Regions from separate parts of the Arsenophonus endosymbiont of Crataerina pallida genome, predicted to be linked through region 1. Evidence: predicted binding sites of a transcription regulator. Region 1 holds the regulator's gene; the other holds the start of a gene.
The links. The regulator LexA, encoded in region 1, represses DNA repair genes until DNA is damaged. The targets are predictions, from matches to a motif close to TNCTGTATGTACATACAGNA.
Positions count from the first base shown of each region.

Region 2: a site for LexA is predicted at 3,051-3,070, ahead of dinB (DNA polymerase IV). Genes of this name have one in related genera too.

Region 1 is NZ_OZ026540.1:3,377,492-3,386,081, reverse strand. It holds gene pgi (glucose-6-phosphate isomerase) at 1-1,155, shown strand, start outside; partial or broken gene ubiC (chorismate lyase) at 1,368-1,899, shown strand; gene ubiA (4-hydroxybenzoate octaprenyltransferase) at 1,970-2,788, shown strand; gene plsB (glycerol-3-phosphate 1-O-acyltransferase PlsB) at 2,885-5,335, opposite strand; gene AACL31_RS17960 (diacylglycerol kinase) at 5,459-5,833, shown strand; gene lexA (transcriptional repressor LexA) at 5,935-6,549, shown strand; gene zur (zinc uptake transcriptional repressor Zur) at 6,753-7,223, opposite strand; partial or broken gene gntK (gluconokinase) at 7,607-8,145, shown strand; partial or broken gene gntU (gluconate transporter) at 8,146-8,590, shown strand, end outside.
Region 2 is NZ_OZ026540.1:3,111,660-3,120,249, reverse strand. It holds gene gpt (xanthine phosphoribosyltransferase) at 1-247, opposite strand, end outside; partial or broken gene AACL31_RS16640 (aminoacyl-histidine dipeptidase) at 488-1,948, shown strand; gene dinB (DNA polymerase IV) at 1,979-3,034, opposite strand; gene AACL31_RS16630 (C45 family peptidase) at 3,201-4,274, opposite strand; gene AACL31_RS16625 (glycerophosphodiester phosphodiesterase family protein) at 5,011-5,880, shown strand; gene nqrM ((Na+)-NQR maturation NqrM) at 5,918-6,163, opposite strand; gene AACL31_RS16615 (FAD:protein FMN transferase) at 6,174-7,205, opposite strand; partial or broken gene nqrF (NADH:ubiquinone reductase (Na(+)-transporting) subunit F) at 7,266-8,492, opposite strand; gene nqrE (NADH:ubiquinone reductase (Na(+)-transporting) subunit E) at 8,508-8,590, opposite strand, start outside.

The DNA.
Region 1 (8,590 bases):
ACCGAAGCACTCAGGCCTTACAAAAACCATTTAAATATGCATTTTGTTTCCAATATAGATGGCAGCCATATTGCTGAAACATTGCAAAAAATTAAACCTAAAACAACATTATTTTTGATTGCCTCTAAAACTTTTACCACCCAGGAGACAATGACTAATGCTCATACAGCCAGAAAATGGTTTTTAGCTGCTGCCGCGGATGAAACACAGATCGCCAAACATTTTGTCGCTTTATCAACCAATGAGCAACAAGTGGCCAAATTTGGCATCGATACACAAAATATGTTCGAATTCTGGGATTGGGTTGGCGGTCGTTATTCATTGTGGTCGGCTATTGGCCTGTCGATTGTTTTATCCATCGGATTTAATAATTTTGAACAATTACTAAGTGGTGCTCATGCAATGGATCAACATTTTGCACAGACACCTTTTGAGCATAATATTCCGGTGATATTGGCGTTAATCGGGATTTGGTATAATAATTTTTTTGCTACTGAGACTGAAGCCATTTTACCTTATGATCAATATTTACATCGATTTGCGGCTTATTTTCAACAAGGCAACATGGAATCAAATGGCAAGTATGTTGATCGTAATGGCGAAAAAGTGAATTATCAAACTGGGCCCATTATTTGGGGTGAACCAGGTACTAATGGTCAGCATGCATTTTATCAATTAATCCATCAGGGTACCAAACTTATCCCTTGTGATTTCATTGCACCAGCGATAAGTCATAATCCATTAAGTGATCACCATAATAAATTAATGTCTAATTTTTTTGCCCAAACAGAAGCGTTAGCATTTGGTAAAAATCGGCTTGAAGTGGACGAAGAATTTAAAGAGGCAGGTCAAGATCCGGCTAAAATGGCCAATGTGGCACTTTATAAAGTTTTCCAAGGTAATCGCCCAACTAACTCTATCCTTGTTAATCAAATTACGCCATATACGCTAGGCGCTTTGATTGCGATGTATGAACACAAGATTTTTGTGCAAGGTGCTATATTGAATATTTTTAGTTTTGACCAATGGGGGGTCGAACTTGGTAAGCAATTAGCTGGTCGCATTCTGCCCGAGCTGGCAACTGAAGATCAAATTAACAGCCATGACACCTCTACCAATGGCTTGATTAATTGTTTTAAAAGCTGGCGACAATAATTTTATCGCCAAAGCTTGTAACAGCAGGTTTTGGTGACAATAAATAACCTGCCAGATAGATCACTTCTTGCTAATATAAAGATTGCAAAATTAATAAAAATTTTGCAATCAGAGATAACTTTTTATATAAATTAGCAGATCCTATCATTCCATTCATTATTAGCATGCTATCTTGTATTTTAAATCTCAAGATAGAGTGAGAGAAGTATTCTATGGGCGTAACTGTAAAGATAAGCCATATCAATCAGTTACTTTTCTGCAATCAACCGATTCATTGGTTTTCGACGCAAGAAGTTACCGTACCGAATCCAATATATAATTGGTTAACCGAATTAGGTTCAATGACTCAGCGTCTTGCGCGTTATTGCCAGCAAGTCACCGTAAAACTGTATCAAGAAGGTTTTATTCTGTTAGATAGTCAGGACGAAGAAGCTAAACTTTTGCCTAATAGTCAACGCTATTGGTTACGTGAAGTGGTGCTTTTGGGCGATGGTTGTCCATGGTTATATGGGCGGACGGTTATTCCAGAAGAGACATTAACTGGCCCTGAAAGTGAGCTAATAAATTTAGGCAGTGTGCCATTGGGAAAATACCTATTTAGTGGAAATAATTTGACTCGTGATTATATTAATCTAGGTATACAGAATAATTGTTTGGTAAGGCGTTCATTGTTAATGATTATCTGCTAAACCTTTATTATTAACAGAACTTTTTTTGCCAGATTCACCTATCTATACAAAATAATAGGGAGATAAATAGATTGGCAGGGCAAACAACGTTGAAATTGAATAAATGGCACGCCTATTTTCGTTTAATGCGAATTGATAAACCGATAGGTATTTTATTATTACTATGGCCTACTTATTGGGCATTATGGTTAGCAAGCCGGAGGTTACCAGATCTTTTTATTTTATTAGTTTTTACTGCGGGTGTTTTTTTGATGCGTGCAGCTGGTTGTGTTATCAATGATTTTGCGGATCGAAAATTTGATGGTTATGTTGCAAGAACCAAGGAACGTCCCCTGCCAAATGGTGATGTAACAGAAAAAGAAGCTAAGACACTATTTTTTTCATTGATCGTCATCGCTTTTATATTAGTGTTGACCTTGAATAAAATGGCAATTTGGTTATCGGTGATTGGGTTGTTATTAGCTTGGATTTATCCATTTATCAAACGATTTAGCCATTTTCCGCAAATTGTATTGGGTGCTGCGTTTGGTTGGTCAATTCCAATGGCATATGCAGCAGTTAGTGAGTCCTTACCTTTAGAATGTTGGTTATTATTTCTGGTTAATATTATTTGGTCTATTGTTTATGATACCCAGTATGCGATGGTTGATCGCAATGATGATATAAAAATTGGTGTAAAATCAACCGCAATTATTTTTGCTCATTTTGATAAATTAATTATTGGCATTTTACAATTAGCTATGGTGCTGGTGTTATTTTATATAGGGCAACTGCTAGATTTGGGTGGGTTTTATTTTGTTAGTTTGATATTGGTATTAGGCTTATTTACCTATCAACAAAAACTAATAGCCAATCGACAACCAATATTATGTTTTAAAGCATTTATGAATAACAATTATGTGGGGTTGGTTTTATTTATTGGCATCTTATTAAATTATTTTTAATTATAAAAAAGGATAATCTCGAATGATTATCCTTTATAATGTTGGTCGATTTTAGTCTAAATCCGTTTTACGTTACTATACTAATATAAAGATGATTTATTTAGGTAATGGCTCTTCAGTAACGTGTTTGACACTTTCAATAGTTAAGCACACTTCAGGAGATATTAATTTAGCGATAATACGATAAAGCCGTTGTGCATTGGCGATGATAATCGCATCTTCTTCTCTATTAATATAACCTTCCTGTTTTAATGTATTTACCAGTGTGGAGAAAACCGCCTTATCAAAGAATTCAGGCGCGTTGATACCATGTAGTACAGATAGACGTTGAGCAAGAATACGGCTCTCTTTTTCTAATATTCCTCGGCTAATTTCAGGTATCGTACTCAGTAGTGAAAGTGTAATCGCATAGCGTTGTAGAGTTTCTTTAATACCAGCAGCTAAAAGCTGAAGAGGGCGAATACGAGCTGGATTGATAGTTACAACACCCTCTACTGTTAATAATATTAGTTGTTGACGCGCCAATTCATTCAGCAGAATATCGATAGATTCAGGTAATTCTTCTATGCTATATCGCATGAATAGTTCTGCTTTTAAGAATGGATAAATGAGTGCAATTTGATCACCAATTTCCTGGCGTTGAACACTTTCATTATGTAATACGATATTGGCTACCAAAGAAGGCAAAACCAACAAATGCATAATATTATTTCGATAATAAGTCATCAATACAGCATTTTCTCGAGGTAATACTACAATATCGCCCATGCTGTCATGCTCGACTTCAAACTTATCCAATTGCAAGGCGTCTTCTAATAGTTGCTCAGCAGTTTTGCTGGGTGTCGTGCTATCATCGCTATAAGGCACATTTCTTAATAGTTGGAGGTAACATTCGATTTGTTCAATTAATTGTTCACGGGTTAATGCACGTTGGCGCGAAGCTAACAAAGCAGTTGAACATAAATTGACTGCATTAGCCGCAGCAGCGTTGTTAATTCTAACCATGATTTTATGAGCTAACCGAGTCACGGTTGAATTTAACCAAGTTGGACGCTGGGGCTGAATAGCATCGATAGATTGACGCCACTCGGGAACATGTTTGTTTAAATATTGAGTTAGTGCAATCGGTTGACCAAAGTTAACATAACCTTGGCCTAGTTTACGCAATTTGCGTAGACCTCTTAACATTGAGAAAAACCCTTCTTTCTCTTTTGCTGCCCCTTTTAGTTCCTTAGCGTAGGTCGCAACTTCTAATACATGTTCATAACCTATGTAGATTGGAACAATGGTAATTGGACGTGAATCACCTCGTAGCATTGCTTGCAGGGTCATCGACAGCGTACCAGTCTTTGGTTCCAGTAGTCGGCCTGTTCGAGAGCGGCCACCTTCAACAAAATATTCAATTGAGTAACCACGCGCAAATAATTCGCTGAGATATTCACGAAATATGGTCGAGTAAAGTTTATTGCCTTTGAAAGAGCGACGAATGAAAAAAGCACCTAAGTGACGAAAAATTGGCCCAGCCGGCCAAAAATTAAGGTTGATACCTGCAGCGATATGAGGCGGAACTAAACCTTGATGATAAAGCACATAAGATAATAATAGATAATCCATGTGACTACGATGAGAAGGAATATAGACAATTTCATGGCCATCTTGTGCTAATTGGCGCACACGTTCGGCGTGTTGCACATTAATTCCTTGATAGAGTCGATTCCATGTCCAACTAAGTACGCGGTCAGTAATGCGGATCGCTTCATAGGAAAAATTAGCGGCAATTTCTTCCATCATGGCAATCGCATTATGTTTTGCCTTCTCAAGGGAGATTTTTTTTGCTTTAGCTTCATCTTCAACTGCTTTTTCTATCGCTTTTGAAGTTAACAGTTTATTGAATAGATCGTGGCGTACAGGGAGTTTGGGGCCAACCGCAGCTAATCGTTGCCGTGAATAGTGAATTCGAGCTACTCGGGCAAGTTTATTGGCGATAATTTTATCAGTACCATATTCGCCAGCCATTTGGCGTAAAGAGACAGTGGGAGAAAAACGAACAAAACTGTCACGTCCTAGCCAGATAACGGCAAAGAATTTTTGGATACCATTCAGTAAACGTAACGGAGGCGCTGGCGAGTGGCCTTCTCGACCAGGCGCTCGACCGAACATTACTGATACGGGTAGCATCTGAATGTTTAGCTCGGGATTATGGCAATGAAGATCAAGATAAGCAGTAAATGTTTTTACTGAATCTTTACGTGGATCTGGCGAATAATAACGAAATACACGCGGGCCATCATCGATAAAGACATAGGCAGGTAATTTAATTTCGTCTATTTCAATCGGATCGAGTGGATCAGGTAAGCCAATAGAACAACATTGTTGCCGTAAGGTCAATAAATCTGTTTTAGAATGATAAGGTAATACATATAGAAAAGGATGTGTCGTATCAAGACGCAATTCTTTAATTGGATCTACTGGTATGAGCTTACTTTTTACCAACAATTTCATTGGTAAATCTAATAGATTATAGTAAATTTTACGCCAAAATGACATAGATGAGCGATAGCCTCTTGTTTGAATCCTACCAAAGCATATCAGAAATAGTAATTAATATCTGTTTAAAAGATAATAATTATATTAAATCCCACATTTATCTAAACCTAGAGAGTAAATTTTATGGCAAATCAAACAACCGGCTTAACCCGAATTATTAAAGCAACGGGTTATTCGCTGAAAGGGTTAAGAGCAGCCTGGAAGAGTGAAGCCGCTTTTAGACAAGAAGCAATTATGGTGGTTATTGCCATTATTGTGGCTTTTTTACTTGATGTGCAATGGATTGAACGGTTATTACTTATTAGCTCAATGGTATTGATAGCTATTGTTGAATTATTAAATAGTGCGATTGAAGCAGTGGTTGATCGAATTGGTACAGAATTGCATGAGCTTTCTGCTAAAGCGAAAGATATCGGCTCGGCGGCGGTTTTTATTTCAATTTGTTTAGCAATTTTTATTTGGTCAGTTGTAATTGGTAATCATTATTTCGTGAGCTAGTTATAAAAAATAGGGTTTTACACATTTATTGGTTTTAAATCTTAATATACCTGTATATACTTACAGTAACAATGTGTGGATGCGAATAAATAGGGGGCGAAATGAAAGAATTAACGTTGAGGCAGCAGCAGGTCTATGATCTAGTGCGTGAACACATTTCGCAAACGGGTATGCCGCCGACACGCGCTGAAATTGCATCAAGTTTAGGTTTTCGTTCACCAAATGCAGCAGAGGAACACTTAAAGGCGTTGGCGCGTAAAGGGGTGATAGAAATTGTTTCTGGCGCGTCTCGCGGTATCCGGCTACTGCAAGAAGAACATGAGGATGAAGGATTACCACTTATTGGTCGGGTGGCGGCAGGAGAACCCTTACTTGCTCAAGAACATATCGAGAGTCATTATCGGATTGATGCTACTATTTTTAGACCTAGTGCTGATTTTTTATTGCGTGTTAATGGCATGTCCATGAAAAATATTGGAATTATTGATGGGGATTTACTTGCTGTACATAAAACCCAGCAGGTACATAATGGACAAATCGTTGTAGCGCGTATTGATGATGAAGTGACGGTTAAACGCTTCAAGCAAGTGGGTAGTAAAGTTGAATTAATTGCTGAAAATCCTGAATTTGAGCCAATTATTGTGGATTTGCGGACACAAACCTTAACTATTGAAGGACTAGCTGTTGGTATTATTCGTAGTAGTAACTCATTTTAGTTAAACTTTTAGCTCTTTTATCTCTAATTAATTTTTTAAGTAAATTCAGCTTAATTTATTGAATATAATATTATTTCCTAGTTTGTTTGATTTTTTGATTGATGGGTATTAAGCAAACTATTTTTAAATTTTTATTGCTTTTTTAATAAAGGCCGGTTGTATGAGCCGCCGGCTTTCATATCACTATTTAAGCCTAATAATGCTTAGCTTTGACACTGTTTTTTCTCAATTTTGTTGCAGGGTAAACATAACCCATGGCTTTCAACAACGGTATGGGACAACTGGAAACCAGTCTGTTTGGCTAATTTTAAAATAGCAGTTTCTACCGCTTGGCCATTACTTTCGGCAACACTACCGCAATTATCACAAATTAGCATAACTGAGGTATGTTTAGGATCCTCAAAATGATGACAAATAACATAGCTATTTGTTGATTCTATCTTGTGTATAAAACCTTGTTCTAAGAGAAACTCCAGGCCACGATAAATAGTCGGTGGTTTAGCTTGAGGTTCAGAAATTCTAAGTAAATCAAGCAAATCATAAGCACTAATAGCACAAGGTTGGGCTGCTATAAGGCGTAATACCTCTTCTCTTTGGGGTGTTAAACGTACATTACGCGCTTGGCATATTTTTTTTGCCTGGGACAGTATTTTTTCCTGATCTTGCTTTGTCATGAATTATCCTAAGGTGAAGATCATTATAATAATGATATTATCATATTTATACTTTTTGATATCTACCATAGTTCTAAAATAAATAATATCTTTTACTATTTTGTAATAATGCTTTTTTATTTCCTATTGCGATAAACTGATACTTAATTGGAAAATGGAATAAATATTGAGTAGAAATTAAGATTATTAATTTTGATTATCTAGTGAATTAATATAAGTTATTTCTATTTAAATTAAGGGTTATAAAATGGATAACAAATTTTACTTGCGCTTACGCCTCCCTCTTTACTGAGATTCTTATCACAATTCTATTATATTATTTTTTATAACTGAAAATTATCAGTAACATTTTATATATTGCTTGATTTTTAAAGGAGTTAATAATGCGTGATAGCAAAAAAATACACCATGTTTTTATACTTATGGGGGTATCAGGTAGTGGTAAATCAGCAGTTGCGAGTGGGATCGCTCAAAAAATAGGAACTGCCTTTTTAGATGGTGATTTTTTGCATCCACGTGCCAATATTAGAAAGATGTCGGATGGCCATGCGTTGAATGATTCTGATCGACTGCCTTGGCTTAAGGCATTGAGTGATGCTATTTTTGCTATGCAGAGAACAAATAAGGTTTCTTTGATTGTTTGTTCCGCGTTGAAAAAAAATATCGAGATATTTTAAGAGACGGAAACCAACATTTGTCATTTCTTTACCTTGAAGGAGACTTTAAATTAATAGAAGACCGATTAAAAAAGCGTAAAAATCATTTTTTTAAACCAAATATGTTGGTCTCGCAGTTTGATACTTTGGAAGTACCTAGTAATGATGAAAAAGATGTGTATGTCGTCGATATTAAGCCACCATTAGCTGAGGTTATTGATAATACAGTAAAATTAATTGATGAAATTATTACTAAGGAAAAATAGATGAACACGCTTATACCTGAAACATTAAATATGCTTGTATTGACATTGACTGCCGCAGGGGCTGTCTTTTTATTGTTGTTTCTGGTTATGTATGCAAGATTACATGCGTTCATTGCGTTGATGGTGGTTTCTATTTTAGCGGGATTATTTTCTGGCATGCCGGTTAAAAAAATCATAGAAACAATGCAAGAAGGTATGGCAGGAACATTAGGATTCTTGGCAATTGTTGTGGCATTAGGCGCAATGTTTGGACGGATACTCCATGAAACAGGCGCATTAGAGCAAATTGCGATCAAAATAATCAATTGTTTTGGTGAAAAACGGACTAATTTAGCCATTGGTATTACAGGATTGATTTGCGCATTGCCGCTTTTTTTTGATGTCGCAATAGTATTGTTAATTGGTATTGTTTTCACCATTACTAACCGTTTAGGTGGCAATGTTG
Region 2 (8,590 bases), 270 kb from region 1:
CTTCACCATCACCTTCCACTCGCTTAATAACCTTAAGTTCCCTCTGGCTATTATGGTCGTAACTTGAAATACAGACCGTATCAATATGGCGTAGACCCAATTCACGAGCAACAATAGCACTTGGAACAAGTCCACCGCGGCTAACCGCAATAATGCCTTTCCATTGCTTGGCTGGTAGTAAGCGTTGTGCCAAAGTACGGGCATGCATTTGCAACATATCCCATGTTACGATGTATTTTTCACTTATAAAATTCTGATCCCAACGACTAGAGACAATTTTAGAAAAGCATATTAGTGGAGAAAATATTGCGCGAGATTATAGTGATTTGTAATAACAAAAACCAGAAATTAATTAATATTATCACAATTAACTAAAGGAATAGATGTTAGAAGGTGATATTCTGAATTAATAAAATAAATAATATTTACCAAGACTGCGGAATTAATTAGCAATCTTAATAATAAGGGTAGTAATAGGAGATAAAACGTGTCTGAACTTTCACAGCTTTCACCACAGCCGCTTTGGGATATTTTTGCACAAATTTGTGCAATTCCTCATCCATCTGGACATGAAGAAGCACTTGCTTCCTATATTATTCAATGGGCGGAGAGCAAAAAATTTAGCGTTGAACGCGATAAAGTCGGTAATATTCTTATTCGCAAACCGGCAACCGCCGGCTTGGAGAATCTTCGACCTGTCGTGCTTCAAGCCCATTTGGATATGGTGCCACAAAAAAACAGTGATACTCAGCACGATTTTACTCAGGATCCTATCCGTCCTTACGTAGATAATGAATGGGTGAAAGCGCAAGGTACCACATTAGGTGCAGATAATGGCATCGGTATGGCCTCTGCTTTAGCTGTACTGGATGATGAGCATGTTAAACATGGACCAATAGAGGTTTTACTCACCATGACGGAAGAAACCGGCATGGTTGGTGCTTTTGGCATACAGCCAAATTGGCTACAAGCAGATATTCTGATCAATACCGATTCCGAAGAAGAAGGCGAAATCTACATGGGTTGTGCCGGCGGCGTTGATTTTACCACCACCTTTAAATTGGCAAGAGAAGCCATTCCAGCTAATCATATAATCTTCAAAATAACACTTAAAGGGTTAACAGGTGGTCACTCGGGTGGTGATATTCATTTAGGATTAGCTAATGCGAATAAACTATTGGCGCGTTTTCTAGCAGGTCATGCCAGTGAATTACAATTAAAGCTCATTCATATTCAAGGGGGTAGCTTACGTAATGCGATCCCTCGTGAGAGTGAAGCAATTTTTGCAGTGCCCATATCAGTAGCAGCTAATTTAGAAACCAGTAAAAATCACTATCTAGCGATGCTAAGATCTGAATTTGCCGCGCTTGAAAAAAACTTAGTCATTACGCTTGATGAGACAACAACAGAATTATTTGCGCTAACCGCAGATTGTTAATCTCGCTTATTACATTTTCTCAATGCTGCGCCTAACGGTGTTATTCGGATGAGTGACGACATAAAAGAGGTTGTTGAAACTTCACTCAATACCGGCGTTGTTAATATGGATGAAAAAAAGGCCGAAATTACTTTTTTAATTCGCTCATTAATTGAAACGGGCAAAGATTATGTTGTTAACATGTTGACATCATTATCGATGCTTGCCGGTGCGGAATGTGAACATAAAGGCAGTTATCCTGGCTGGAAACCAGATCCGAAATCGCCAGTCATGGCACTTGCTAGCGATATCTATCAGCAACTATTTGGCAAAACACCTAAGATCATGGTGATCCATGCTGGTTTAGAATGTGGGCTATTTAAAAAACCTTATCCTCAAATGGATATGGTTTCCATTGGGCCAACGATATATGGCGCCCACTCACCCGACGAGCGAGCTAACATTAAAAGTGTCGAGAAATACTGGCAACTGTTAACATCAGTACTTAAATCAATACCTGAAAAAGATTAATAATTGTAGCAGGCTAAACTAGCCTGCTTTTCACCAGTTCAGTATTAACTGCTTTTCTATCTGTGGATTTTGTAAAGTGATATGTAGACCTACTAATCTAACACCGCGATCTGCTCGCCTCTGATGCCAAATTTGCTGCGCTATTTGGATAAGATCACCTTTACTTAAAATCGGATAACTATGCTCTTGAGTCGTTAACTGAAAATCGGTAAATTTCATCTTAACGTCTTGACTTGCAATGCTAAGCTCCGGTTTAATTTTTGCTAATCGAGTCTCAAGTTCTGGATAAAGTCGTTCAATAATTTTCATACAGTCATCCCATTGATAAATATCCTTAGCAACAGTACGCTCTACCCCAACTGATTTAGGTAAACGCTTACTATTAATGCTACGTGGATCTACGCCATGACTAAGATCCCATAAAATTTGACCAAACTTACCTAATTCTTTCACTAATGTAATCAAATCAAATTGTTGAATATCGCCACAGGTCTCCAATCCCATTTTTTGCAACCGCTGTGCCGTAACCTTACCGACACCAGGAATTTTTCTTAATGGTAATGGATAAATAAAATTGGCCACTTGATCAGGCGTAATAACATATTGCCCATTAGGTTTATTCATATCGGAAGTAATTTTAGCGAGAAATTTGACCGGTGCGATACCCGCTGATGCCGTAAGCGATAATTGATTAAAAATGCGCTGTCTAATCGCATTAGCTATCAAGGTTGCGGAACCGTGATAATGGGGACTATTTGTCACATCAAGATAAGCTTCATCTAAAGAAATAGGCTCAACCAATTGCGTAAAATCGAGCAGAATTTGCCGTATCTGCCATGATATTTCTTTATATAAAGACATGCGGCCAGGGATAATTCTCAATTGTGGGCAATGTTTAAGTGCTAAAGCTGTAGACATTGCACTATGCACACCATAACGTCGAGCCATATAATTAGCTGTACAAATTACCCCACGCCGATCCGCTCTACCGCCAATCGCTAGCGGAATATTGCGCAAAGAAGGATTGTCACGCATTTCTATAGCTGCATAAAAGCAATCCATATCAATATGGATAATTTTGCACACAACCTTCTCCCAATAACACTGTTTAAATAAACAGTATAGTGATGATTTTATTAATCGTAAATAAAAAACTTTAAAGAAAATAACAACTCAATAATAGGATTATGGCCATAAAATATTTTATTAAAATAATGTATTACTTTTTTAATATACTAAATAAATTTTGTTGCTAAAAAGAGCGGTAACCTGTTTGAGATAATTGATAAGGATTGCCTGCGGCATATTTTAATATACAATTTTTAGTATTAATACTAATTGTCAATAAAGTTTCCCAACGCTCGGTATCAGGTTGCGAACTATCAGGTAAAAAACAAATTGGTGACTGCTCACCTTCGGGACCACACATTGCCGCAGCAGACTCTATAATGTCTTTATTTTTCATATCACTAGCGACTATTTTAAGATGCTCATAACGTTTATAAGTAGTATCATCAGTAGTGCGTTCCCCCGAAACTAATTCAGATGCCAGAAAATGATTAGTATGTAGTAACCAATCATTTTGTTGCGGATAAATGATCGCTGTCCGAAATGGGCTTAACTCAATACTTACCGCTCTGCATCTTTCAGCACGATGGGAAAATATACTTAATACTAACGATGCATTCACTTGCGCAGAAAATGCTAAAGCGATAGCCTCTTCTATGGTTGTTGCTTCTTCTAATATTCGGCGAGCTACTGCATGTACAGGCACTCCACCAGAATCATTGTCGCTTATATGATGTAAGATATTAAAATGTAATCCTAATCCAGCGCTATTAACACCAATTTTACCTAACATGCCAAATTCGGTAAAAAGCTTAAATCGCATTCCTTTTTTATTCTGCAATTCAGTCATTAATCCGCAAGGTGCTAAAACGTCATGCCAATCCCAAGTTTGTATAGTTTGTGGCATATTAATATCAGGAGCTGCATAAATTGCGGTAGAGCATTCACCTAAATATGATGTTGCTTTGGTTGATAAAATTTCAGTTCGTGCATTGAGACTTGCCAAATACCAAACGGGAGGATCTGCGCCAAGAGCCGTTGCTTCAATTTCACTTGCCAAATCCGGACACCAATACTCCAAGGCAGATAAGCTATTCTCGCCAATTTTTCTCACCTGATCGCCAGTTATGCCAATACGAGAAAAAAAATCTAAATATAGCATTACAATCTGTTTTATTTGTGTTGCCCAACATTCCCCAATCTGTTTCCCACGACAAAAAGGATCCTTTTCTGCATTATTAAAGGTATAAATTTTCATAATTAACAGCCTTATTTAATTAATAATACAAAATAAATAATAATATTTACTATTATTTATTTAATTTAACTAATTCAACAATACTATTTTACTATAATATGCAACCCAATAAGTCCATCTAAAACACTATAATTTTAATATCCTATTTTATATTAAGCTATAGACATTATCATTATTAATAAAATTAAAGCATTTTAAATTAAAAATAACAGATGATAAAATATATTTATTTTAATTATTTCCTCTATTATATTAAGGAATAATTTATCATGATAAACTTTAATAAGTTCACAAATGGAAATAATAAAAACCTTTTAATACAATAATATATAAAAATTATATTAAAAGTTAAGATATATTAATATAATCTAATTGTAAAATAAAGATTGGACAGTCTATCTTTACTATTTTTTAAATAATATATAGTATTTAAATTTCATCTGATGGAATAAAAAATTTATTCTAGAAATTTATTATTAGAAGCATAAAAATACTTTTAAACAATATGTTATTTTCATTTAAGAATATAAAAATTATCTGACAAGCAAATATTATTTAAGCTTTAATTATAATTAAGAAATAAATAGTTTTATAACTAATATAACGTAAAGTTATATCATTAAATTTACGATAAAAAATAATAAAAATCTGCTATATTAATTAATATTTAATCTTCTACTTTAATAATAAAATTAATTTATAATATTTTTCATACACACAACTTATGGAGAAAATAATGCATAAAAGTATGACAGCTGTACTGCTTTTGCTCTGTTCAGTTACAGCCTTAGCAAATTCACCGAAAATCGTTGCACATCGTGGAGGAACTGCCGATGCGCCAGAAAATACCATTTATGCCATTGATCAGGCATTAAAAAACGGCGCCGATAAAATATGGATCACCTTACAACTTTCCAGTGATAAAGTCCCCGTATTATATCGTCCATCTGATTTAAATACATTAACCAATAGAAGTGGCCCGGTTTCCTCTTACTCTGCGCAGCAGCTTATAAAGGCTGATGCCGGCTACCGTTTCGGTTCCCGTCATAACCATCTTTATTGTAATAAAGGAATAGTCATTCCGACCTTGAAGCAAGTATTGCAACAGTTTCCAGCGACCGATTTCTATATCGATCTAAAATCTCCCGATGCCGATCCTTACGAACAAGCAAAAGCAATTGAAAAAGTGTTAAAAGAAGAAAAAGCGTTTCGACGTACTCGCTTTTATTCCACCAACCAAGCTTTCTTGAATGCTTTATCTGATCATGTACAACGTTTTGAAAGTCGTGATGAAACGCGTGATATTCTGGCAAATATTACCATGAATCATCATTGTTTGATTGATAAAAAAGTTAATACTCAGCGCTGGTATGGACTGGAACTGCGACGTAAAGTAGAAGTTGTGGAAAAATATACTCTTGGTGAAGCTCGCTCATCCTCAGATTTAGTTTGGGATCATGAAGCAATGAAATGTTTCCGCGCCAGCGGCGGTGCACATATCGTTTTATTTGGCATAAAAGATGAAGCTGATTATAAACTGGCTAAAGAGCTAGGTGCAGATGAAGTTATGGTCGATTCACCTAAATATTTTAAAGATATAAGATAATAAAAAAATCAAAATATTAATAATCTCGTTATTACTATTAATAACGAGATTTTTTATTAAATAATACGGTTGTAATCTGCTGATGCTTTTGACGCTTTTCCATTGCTATACGTTTCTTGCGAAGCTCACATGGCTGCGGGCAATCACAAACTTTTTCAATGCCTATATTACTTAATCCACCACAACTTCCTTGAAGTTGCTTGCGTTTAATAATATAGCCAAGTGACATAGCAATAAAAGCAAGCAGGAAAAAAACCAAAGTAGCGATAAATATTTTTAACATAATGACTCCGCTACATTTTTTTTACTAAATAAGGTTTGAATGCTGAACTATAACGTTCTTCGAAACCTTTATTAGTCGTAACGACCATGAAAACCGGTAAATTTAAACGTTCAGCTAACTCCATTCCTTTTTCAGCCCCCAACACATTTAGGCCAGTAGATAAACCATCTGCCATCATGCAAGTCGGGGCGATAACAGTAATAGAAATCAAATTATGAATAATCGGTCTACCGGTCTTCGGATCAATAGTATGTGAATAATAAACTCCATCTTGTTCAAAATAATTACGATAGTCACCAGAGGTAGCAACTGACATATTTCCAGGCTCAATAATTTCTTGTACCGACTGTTCTAGCCCTTTATCCGAAGGTTTTTCAATCGCAATACGCCACGCTACACCTTTACCGTTATGGCCTTTGGTGCGGACTTCACCACCAATGTCGACCATATAATTATCAATATTTTGTGACTCTAAATATTCTGCTATAACATCAACGCCGTAACCCTTAGCGATAGCTGACAGATCTATATAGAGCTGAGGTATTTTTTTTATCAGGCTATTACCTCTAATCGCAAGTTTATCAATACCAATCCATTGCCGGCGCAACTGCAGCGTCTCTTCCGGTGGTGCTTTGGTTATCCTTCCTTCCGGGCCAAACCCCCATAAATTAACTAATGGTCCGATAGTAATATCGAGCGCACCATTGGTTAATTTATTAATATGAATCGCTTCTTTAATCACTGTCATCATGGCTAACGAAACAGGAAATGGCGTATTTACATGTTGAAATTGATTAAATTGGCTTAATTCAGATTTAGGGCGGTAAGTTGACATTTGATTGTTAACTTCTTCTAAACGGCTATCAATATCGTCACGCAATGTTTCCCAAAAAGGATGAGATGATTCACTAACATACTTAACAACATAGTAAGTTCCCATCGTTTGCCCTTGAATACTCTTTTGCTCTGTCTCAAAACAACCACAAAGCATGAAAATAGTAGATAAGGTAATAATCCAATTGAATAATTTATTTTTTAGCATAAAATTTTTTTAAGCATATTAACTCAATGATGACACAAAAAGTTAAAATACCGGAAACAATCAACCACCAAAATCATCTAATAAAATATTTTCATCTTCAACACCTAAATCTTTAAGTATCTTAATAACTGCGGCGTTCATCACAGGAGGACCACACATATAAAACTCACAATCCTCTGGCGCTGGGTGATCTTTCAAATAATTTTCATATAAAACGTTATGAATAAAACCAGTATACCCTTACCAGTTATCTTCAGGTATTGCATCTGATAGCGCAACATGCCAGGTAAAATTTTCATTATCAGCAGCTAATTGATCAAAATCTTCAACATAAAATAATTCACGTTTTGAACGAGCCCCATACCAAAAACTGATTTTTCGTTTAGATTTTAAACGCTTTAATTGATCAAAAATATGTGACCGCATTGGTGCCATACCCGCACCACCACCAATAAAAATCATTTCCGCATTGGTTTCTTTAGCAAAAAATTCACCAAATGGCCCAGAAATAGTGACTTTGTTGCCTGGTTTTAATGACCAAATGTATGAAAACATAATACCCGGAGGTAAATCGGCAGCTTTCGGCGGAGATGTTGCTATCCTGACATTTAACATGATTATCCCATGCTCTTCTGGATAATTTGCCATCGAATAAGCTCTTACTGTCTGCTGTTTTACTTCAGAGAAATAGCGAAATAAATTGAATTTATCCCAATCTTCACGATACTCATCAGGTACATCAAAATCAGCATAAGAAACTTTATGTGGAGGACATTCGATCTGAATAAAGCCACCTGCCCGAAATGGGACAACTTCTCCTGCTGGAATTTTCAATTTTAATTCTTTAATGAAAGTCGCTTTATTTTCATTCGAAATAACTTCACATTCCCATTTTTTTACACCAAAAATTTCCTCAGGTAATTCGATTTCCAGATCCTGTTTTACATTAACCTGGCAAGCCAAACGACATCCAGCTCTAGCTTCACGCTTATTAATATGGGCAAGTTCAGTCGGCAGGATATCACCGCCACCATGCTTGATTGTCACCCGACATTGGCCACAAGAACCGCCACCACCACAGGCAGATGAAACAAAAATTCCCTGATTGGACAACATATTTAATAGCTTGTCACCTGCTGGCTCAGCAAAACTCTTTTCAGGGTCACCATTAACTTCAATTTTTACATCCCCTTTGTTTACTAACTTAGATTTGGCAAATAAAATCATTGCCGTTAGAATTAACACAATTAGGGTAAACATTACTACACCAAGAATAATAATATCCATGAATTATTTTCACCCTTATAACTGTACACCGGAAAAAGACATAAAACCCAATGACATCAAACCAGTAGTGACAAAGGTGATCCCTAAACCTTTTAAAC